DNA from 2 places in the Marinococcus sp. LNHM4E3-1 genome. Region 1 is predicted to be linked to the other one. Evidence: riboswitches for the same ligand, from Rfam matches in the RefSeq annotation. Region 1 holds a riboswitch; the other holds the start of a gene.

Region 1 (4,214 bases):
CGGCCCACCGGACGTCCCCCAATACTGAGCACGTCATCGTGAGCGCCGAATACCATCTGATCGCCCGCTTCGTAATTTAAAATAATGTGAATGTCGTTGCTGTTGATGCCGTACACAAGCCGTGTACTGTAGTCCTCTTCATACCGGTGCCGGTTGCCCGCGTCCTGAAAATAAGGAAGAAGCTCGTCCTCTTCTTCCTCGCTGTACCAAATCTCCACTTCTTCGGGCTCCCCCTCTTCATTCTCGTTAATCTGCGCCCTCGAAACCGGTGCATCGTTCAACAACGGAAGCGGCACTTCTTCTCCCCATTCCGTTTCTATATTTCCAGGGACATCTTCCTCTTCCTCCGTATAGTAAGAAGGCACGGAACAGGCGCTTAAAAGAATGAATATGCCGGCTGCCCCGGCAGAAAAGATCTTTTTCATCATGTATTTCCTCCGCTCGCATGATTGGCGTAACCATCCCGATAGTAAAGCTACCGGCTTTTTTTCACCACCCGGGTTCCCGCAAGAAAATCATGCACTGCCCGTTTGTCCTTACGGACAAGCACCATAATTATACTCGTGATCATCAGTATGTATAGAGTAATTCCGTACAAAATATTAGCTACGAGCACGCGCATCAGCATTGCCCCGATGCCAAGCTTCCTTCCGTCCATTTTCACAATCTGAATGCCCATGGCATACTTCCCGACCGTCTGGCCCTGCCATACTATCGGCAGAATCATGGAATATAGAAGCGATCCGGCACCGGAAAATATATCGACATTCACTTCATCGAGGTTGATCCATAGCATGGCCAGCATACTTATGAGAAGGATGGGGAGAGAAAGCAGGAGGCCGTCAATAACAATAGCGAGCAGCCTGCTGCCAAACCCGGCAGGTTCCTGTTGCATACATACACTCCTTTAATCACTCTTATTGTAAGCTCTTCTTTTATATTTTTTCATAATAAGCTAATTTTTGGAAGTGACAATCTCCCCGTTTCCTTAACTTTCCAACGAAGTTCTCAGCTGCCCGGGAACAACGCAGTGTTCAGCCGGCCCATCACCAGCACATTGTAAAACGAACCACGGGCAAAATGGGCTTTACGGAGCGTCCCTTCTGGTTCAAACCCGCGGCTTTTATACAGCTGTACTGCGCGCGTGTTTTCTTCCACCACATCGAGCTCCAGCCGGAATAAGCCTAAATAATTATCGGCGATATCCAGCAGATGATCAAGCAGACGGCTGCCGATCCCCCGGTTCTGAAACTCATCGTGCACCGCCATGGCAGTCATGCCGTAGTAATGCAGCTTACCGCTCAGCACCTCCAGAGAGCCGATACCGACGACGCGGCCGCCGTACTCGGCGAACGATCACATGATCGTTCGCCGTCAGCCCTTCGATAAATGACTGGTTGGAGGCTCTTCGCTCCGAAGGGAGTCCCAGCGTATAATGCATGACAGAGGGCTGGCGCCGGAGAATATTAATTTCTTTTTCATCTTCTGCTGTGACGGGGCGCAGAATAATTTGTTCGCTCATAGTCGCATCCCTTCATTTCTTTCGGTAAATTGGTTTATTATTCCAGGCTAACAGGCTGCATCCAGTATATCGCTCTCATGCCAGCTGTCAAAAAATAGGTTTACTTTTCCAGACCGGATGTTTACACTAAAAGTAACAAAATATTGGTTTTGCAGATGAATGTATTGGGAGAGCCTGTAGAATATTACAGCACCGAAGGAGCAATTCTTCCCACCAGCCGGTAAGAAAAAACTCTCAGGTACCAGGACCAGTACAGGATGCACCTCTGGAGAAGGTACGCGTACCTGCCGAAGAAGAAAATTCTTGCCAAAGAATGAAATCTTTCAGGCACACAGACAGAGAAACGGCGATTCAGGCCGTTTCTCTGTCTTTTTTTGTATTAATGTAATCGTTTTCAATTCAAATTTGGAGGAATCGTTATGGAGTTTGACAGCTGTTTTGATATTATCGGCCCGATTATGGTCGGTCCTTCGAGCTCTCACACAGCGGGGGTCGTATCGATCGGGAAATTTGTGCACGACTGGCTGGGAGAGGTCACAGATGTGACAATCACGTTCTACGGCTCTCTCGCCTCCACCTATCAGGGACACGGCTCGGACAAAGCCATAATCGGCGGCCTGCTCGGATTATCCGCCCACGACACCAACGTCCGGAGTGCGTATGCGCTGGCCAAAGACGCAGGCCTTCGTTACGACTTCCAGTTCTGTCCGGGCACTCCAGGCGGATGCCACCCGAACACTGTACATCTTCAGGCATCGTCCGGCATAGAAACCGTCCGCGTATCCGGCGCCTCCATCGGCGGCGGAGTGGCCTGCATTTATGGAATTAACGGTCATGACACCAGCATTAATTTGGGAACGGGTCCGGATATTTTAACGATTGCAGCCCGAACGAAAAAGGAGGCTTCATTTATATGAACGATACCATTGAAAGTATTGTACAGGAATGCATGGCTCAGGACATTTCCATTGGCGAATGGATGCTGCGCCGTGAGGTTCGCCGCTCCGATTTTTCCCGGGAGCAGATTTTCGGACGCATGCAGGAGCGGCTGCGGGTAATGAAGCAGGCGGTCCGGGACGGAGTGAGTAACATTACGGAAACAGAGAGCAGGCTCTCGGGCGGTGATGCTTACCGGATGCATCAGTATAATCAAAACACCGACCCGTTATCCGGACCGGTCATCAGCACGGCGATGGAAGCAGCGATGGCCACGTCGGAAAGCAACGCAAAAATGGGCCTTATCGTCGCAACTCCCACGGCCGGGTCCGCAGGTATACTACCGGGCATTCTGGTCTCTCTCCAGGATAACCGCAGCATCGATGATGACACTCTGACGATGGGGCTGTTCACAGCAAGTGCCATCGGTTACGTATTTGCGAATCACGCCTTTATTTCCGGCGCGGCAGGCGGCTGTCAGGCGGAAATTGGCTCAGCGACGGCCATGGCTGCGGGCACGATTACGGAGCTGCAGCATGGCTCCCCAGAGCAGGCAGCCCACGCCACCGCAATAGCAATGAAGTCCCTTCTCGGACTCGTATGTGATCCGGCTGCCGGGCTCGTCGAAGTGCCGTGCGTGAAAAGAAACGTCATCGGCACCTCCATCGCTTTTTCAGCGGCCGATATGGCTTTAGCAGGCATAACCAGCCGCATCCCCTGCGATGAAGTTATTCAGACGATGCATACGATCGGCCGCGACATGCCGGGCAGCCTGAAAGAGACTGCTGAAGGAGGGCTTGCCCAGACCCCGACGGGAAAAGAAGCCACCCGGAGGCTGTTTCAGCGGCCCTGCAGCTTATGACTCCCGAGCTCTAAATTCCACATAAGAGGTGAAGCTATGAACGAACGCCGTTTTTTTCAAATCTGGTTCGGCACTCTCACTCTCGTCAGCTTATTGTTTACGTACTGGGCTATAGCGGTTTCCGCCCTTCTTTTAGGCATTTTCTGCTTTATTTCTCCAAGGCCCGATGAAAAGTAAACCCCTTAAACAACTCAAAAACGGCTTGAATATGGCTCCCGCCAGGATCAAGCCGTTTTCTTTACTGTTCATATTCTATTTAAATTCCATGCATTCTGCTTTCTGTTTCACCCCTGACGTGCTATTCTTACTATAAGTCCCTATAAAGGAGGTCATTGCCATCGACCATTTTGCATATGTACTTCAACGTCCCAAAAACCAGGTATACATAGGAACAGCCGCCGATATCCGCTCACGCTTCGGCAGCTCGGAACCCGTTTATTTTTGTTCCGAGGATGAACTGCTCGCCAGCTTAAACGCCTTTCGCGATGAAGAGCTTATCATCACTACCGTTAGTGACCTTCCAGTGATTAAACAAAAATGGGACGATAAAAACCACTACACACTTTAATGGCGCATATAGATCCCCGGCGGGATTACTCCACCGGGGATCTTTTGATTTACTGAAGCGGTGCAGTGTGCGCCCGTTGGATCGAAGCGATCGCCGGGTCAACGACATGAACGTCGCAGGGAGCGTGCTTCACCACCGTTTTTGTGGTGGTGTTTCCCTGTATCGCCTGGCCGAGGGCATTGCCGCCGGACTGCCCGAGAATGATAAGATCCGGGTCAACCCTTTCACAGAGCTGGTTCACGAGACGTTTTTTCGGCACTCCATTGTCCAGGACGGTTTTTACCCGCGGTACGCCTTTTTCTTCGGCGTTTTTCCGGTACGCTTCA
Region 2 (4,214 bases), on a different contig from region 1:
ACTCCGGCGCTGAAGGCAGTTGCTCCGATGCTTGAAGAACCGGATTACACGATTGTGAACCAGGAATCAATACCCGGCGGCGAGGAGCTTGGTTTATCGGCTTATCCTTCCTTTAACAGTCCGTATGCAATTGTAGACGACCTTCAGGATGCCGGAGTGGACATGCTCTCCGGAGCCAATAACCATACGCTTGACCGTGGAATGGAGGCTGTAAACAATGCGATTAATCATTATGAGCAGACAGGTATGGATTACGTGGGAGTCTATAAGGACGAGGAAGATGCAGAGCGGCAGCGTATTGTAGATGTAAAGGACGTAGACATGGGTGTGCTTTCCTATACATATGGGCTGAACGGCATCGAGGTGCCGGAGGGGCATGAATATGTCGTGCAGAAAATTGATAAAGAACAAATACAGGAAGATGTCGAAGCGATGAGAGATGACGCGGACATCGTAGTTGTCAATATGCACTGGGGAAATGAATACGAGCGCCTTCCGAATGAAGAACAAAAAGAGCTGGCCCAATTTCTTGCAGACCAGGAAGTGGACGTAGTTATTGGTCATCACCCTCACGTGCTTCAGCCGATGGAATGGGTTGAGGGTGAAGAAGGAAATGAAACGCTTGTTTATTATTCTCTCGGCAATTTCTATTCCGGTCAGGATCAGGAATATACCGATACAGGCGGTATTGCTACATTCGATGTGGAAAAAGACGGCGAAGACGTGAAGATTACAGAGCCTAACGTTGATTTTACCCAGGTTGTACCGGGCCCTGAGGACCAGTACACAGTGAAGCCGATGGCCGAAGCAGACCACCCTGCTGAAGGTGGTGAAACCGAAGAGGATCTGCGCGAGCATGTGTATCAATGGATCGAAGAAAACGATTAAAGTACTAACCGTCTGAAACTGGGCGGGAATGCATAAATAATTTCATTTACTGTATTAAGATATTAAAAGACCTCTAATTTTAAATCAGAGGTCTTTATTTTTATGCGCCAAACCCATTAATGAACGGGTTGGAATCCATTTCGGCTTCGATATCGGTGAAGGGGCCGTGGCCGCAGGCTACTATTGTATTTTCCGGGAGTTCAAGCAACTGCTCGTGAATAGAGGCTAGCAGCGTATCCATGTCGCCTCCGTAAAGGTCAGTACGTCCAACACCACCTGAAAACAATACATCGCCGGAGAAGACTGTGTTGGTTTCTTTATGCCAATAGGAAACACTTCCCGGCGAATGGCCCGGTGTATGAAGCCATTGGAATTCAAAGCTGCCGAATTGAAGCGTTCCTTCAGACTGCAGAAGGTGATCCGCGGGCTTTGCAGTAAACGCAGCCTCCGGCATCATGCGTCCGGAGCCGTTTTTTTGGGCGTCCCCAGGCCAGTCCCTTTCATGCTCATGAAGATAAACAGGGATATTGTAGGCTTCCCGCACGGCATCAAGCGCACCGATATGGTCAAAATGGGCGTGTGTTAACAGAATGACTACAGGACGCATCTCGTTTTCCTGAAGATAGGTGAGCAGTTTATCGGCATCCCCGGCCGGATCAATAATTACGGCGTTTTTATCATTATCGTACAGAACATAGCAGTTTGTCTGCAGTGGTCCCAGTGGAAGCTGTTTCCAGTTCATAGTTTCCCTCCAATTTTTATGCTGATTTTAGTATAAACAATATTACAGTGAGAAGAAATGATTGATCCAAAGTGATAAACGAATGATGCAGTACAATTTATCGGAAACGTTCGGGTTAATTTTTTTCAGCATTGGTTTTTATCTGAATTAGTGATAGAATATGAGTAAATAAAGATGTACATATAATGCGCGGATGATGGTAAGGGGAGAGACTGCCAGGCAGCGCCGAAGGAGCAAGCCGTAACAGGTGAATCTCTCAGGCAAACAGACTCTTACTGGACGCTCCTCTGGAGAGCGCTTCTTTTAGAAGCCACCCACGAAGACACTCTTTCCGTACGACGGAAAGGAGAAACTTTCTGGTTATAGGACAGAGCTTCCATATCTTATGGAGTTCTGTCTTTTTTATGCTTTTTACTGTTTTGATTTTTCAGAAAATAATGATGAGGTGATTTTCTTGGCAGAATTAAAACGAACACCCCTGTATCCGGTATATGAAAAACACGGAGCAAAAACCGTCGATTTTGGCGGATGGGAAATGGCTGTTCAGTTTTCCGGCATCAAAGACGAGCACGAGGCGGTTCGTACAAAGGCTGGTCTGTTCGATGTTTCCCATATGGGTGAGGCGATCGTAGAAGGAGAGGGTGCTGCTGAATTTCTACAGTATATGCTCACAAACAACATAAAAAATGCAGAACCCGGAAAAGCACTTTATACCGCCATGTGTTATGAAGATGGAGGTACGGTTGACGATCTGCTCGTGTACCAGCTCGAAAAAGAAAAATACATGCTCGTTTTGAACGCAGCTAACATTGAAAAAGATCTGGAATGGCTTCGCCGCCACGTAACGAAAAACGTAAGTATTACCGATATTTCGGAAGAAACAGCACTAATCGCTGTACAGGGCCCGGTGGCAGAAACGGTGCTGCAGAAAGTAACCGATGCTTCTCTTGCAGAGATTCTGCCATTTCGGTTTGCTGCCGGTGCTTCAGTCGGAGAAGCAGAAAATATTATCATCTCAAGAACCGGCTATACCGGAGAAGACGGCTTTGAATTATACTGCCGGGCTGAAGAGGCCATCCGAAGCTGGGAGACGATCATGGAAGCAGGAGAATCCGAAGGACTCATTCCATGCGGTCTCGGCGCGAGAGACACCCTGAGGTTTGAAGCGAAGCTGCCGCTCTACGGCCAGGAGCTGAGCGCAAATATTACGCCGCTTGAAGCAGGCATAGGCTTTTGCGTAAAGCTGAAGCAGGAAGATAATTTCATTGGTAAAGAAGCTTTAAAAAAACAAAAAGAAGCGGGATTAAAACGTAAACTTGTCGGGATCGAAATGGTTGATAAAGCAATTCCGCGCCCGGGTTACATGGTACACAATGATGACGGAGAGGAAATCGGCTGGGTAACTACGGGCACTCAGTCGCCGACGCTGAAAGCAAATGTGGGACTTGCACTTCTGAATATTGGATGGACGAATCTCGGTCAGGCTGTCGAAGTGGATGTGCGGGGCAAAGCCAAACGCGCAAAAGTGGCAGCTGTGCCCTTTTATAAACGGGAAAAATAAACAGAGGAGGCACCAGAATGGATTATCGCTATCTGCCGGTAACCGGCGAGGATAAAGAAGAAATGCTTAAAACGATCGGTGTGGATTCGATCGGTGAATTGTTTGAGGACGTACCGGAAAATATTCGCTTTTCCGGAGAAATGAATCTGCCGAAGGCTCTTGGCGAAACGGATCTTCTAAAGGAAATGAAGCGCCTCAGTAACAGAAATACCAGCGTGCAGGACTGCGTCTCCTATCTCGGGGCAGGGGTGTACGAGCATTATATACCGACAGTCGTCGATCATGTGCTCCGGCGCTCGGAATTTTACACGGCATATACTCCGTACCAGCCGGAGATTTCGCAGGGCGAGCTGCAGGCAATCTTTGAATTTCAAACGATGATCAGTGAACTTACGGGAATGGATATTGCTAATTCGTCCATGTATGACGGGCCGACGGCGCTCGCAGAAGCAGCACTGATGGCCGCAAGTGAAAACAGAGGGAGGCGCCGTACCGTTGTCGTCTCTGGAACGGTTCACCCTGAAGCGCTCGATGTATTGAAAACATACGCTGCCGGGCCCGGACTTACAGTGAAAATCGTTCCCGAAAAGGACGGGCATACGGATATGGCTAAGCTTGAAGACATGATCGATGCTGATACCGCAGGAGTGATTGTGCAGTACCCAAACTTTTACGGTACTATTGAAGATTTAGCTGCTGTAAGGCAGGCAGCCGATAAAGAAAACTCGCTGATGATAGTGTCGGCAAATCCCCTTGCGCTCGGCGTTCTGACGCCGCCGGGAAGCTTCGGAGCGGATATTGTGGCAGGAGACGCTCAGCCTCTTGGTATTCCAATGCAGTTTGGCGGACCGCACTGCGGATTTTTTGCCACCACTAAAAAGCATATTCGGAAGGTCCCCGGGCGTCTTGTCGGACAGACGGAGGATGAAGACGGAAGCCGGGGTTATGTACTGACGCTGCAGGCAAGAGAGCAGCATATCCGCCGGGATAAAGCGACATCCAACATTTGTTCAAACCAGGCTC

Evidence for each region. A riboswitch is a leader RNA that binds a small molecule or an ion and turns the genes downstream of it on or off. The one in region 1 is predicted to bind glycine.
Region 2: another riboswitch for glycine. It lies ahead of gcvT (glycine cleavage system aminomethyltransferase GcvT); the one in region 1 lies ahead of ACTRXI_RS01575 (serine dehydratase beta chain).

Annotation. Positions count from the first base shown of each region.
Region 1 is NZ_JBQLID010000001.1:324,619-328,832, reverse strand. It holds gene ACTRXI_RS01595 (hypothetical protein) at 1-428, opposite strand, end outside; gene ACTRXI_RS01590 (RDD family protein) at 476-895, opposite strand; gene ACTRXI_RS01585 (GNAT family N-acetyltransferase) at 1,009-1,308, opposite strand; gene ACTRXI_RS01580 (hypothetical protein) at 1,295-1,522, opposite strand; glycine riboswitch at 1,678-1,782, shown strand; glycine riboswitch at 1,786-1,863, shown strand; gene ACTRXI_RS01575 (serine dehydratase beta chain) at 1,942-2,439, shown strand; gene sdaAA (L-serine ammonia-lyase, iron-sulfur-dependent, subunit alpha) at 2,436-3,320, shown strand; gene ACTRXI_RS01565 (hypothetical protein) at 3,357-3,497, shown strand; gene ACTRXI_RS01560 (universal stress protein) at 3,938-4,214, opposite strand, start outside.
Region 2 is NZ_JBQLID010000005.1:181,303-185,516, forward strand. It holds gene ACTRXI_RS07565 (CapA family protein) at 1-888, shown strand, start outside; gene ACTRXI_RS07570 (MBL fold metallo-hydrolase) at 989-1,630, opposite strand; glycine riboswitch at 1,824-1,912, shown strand; glycine riboswitch at 1,916-2,003, shown strand; gene gcvT (glycine cleavage system aminomethyltransferase GcvT) at 2,085-3,191, shown strand; gene gcvPA (aminomethyl-transferring glycine dehydrogenase subunit GcvPA) at 3,209-4,214, shown strand, end outside.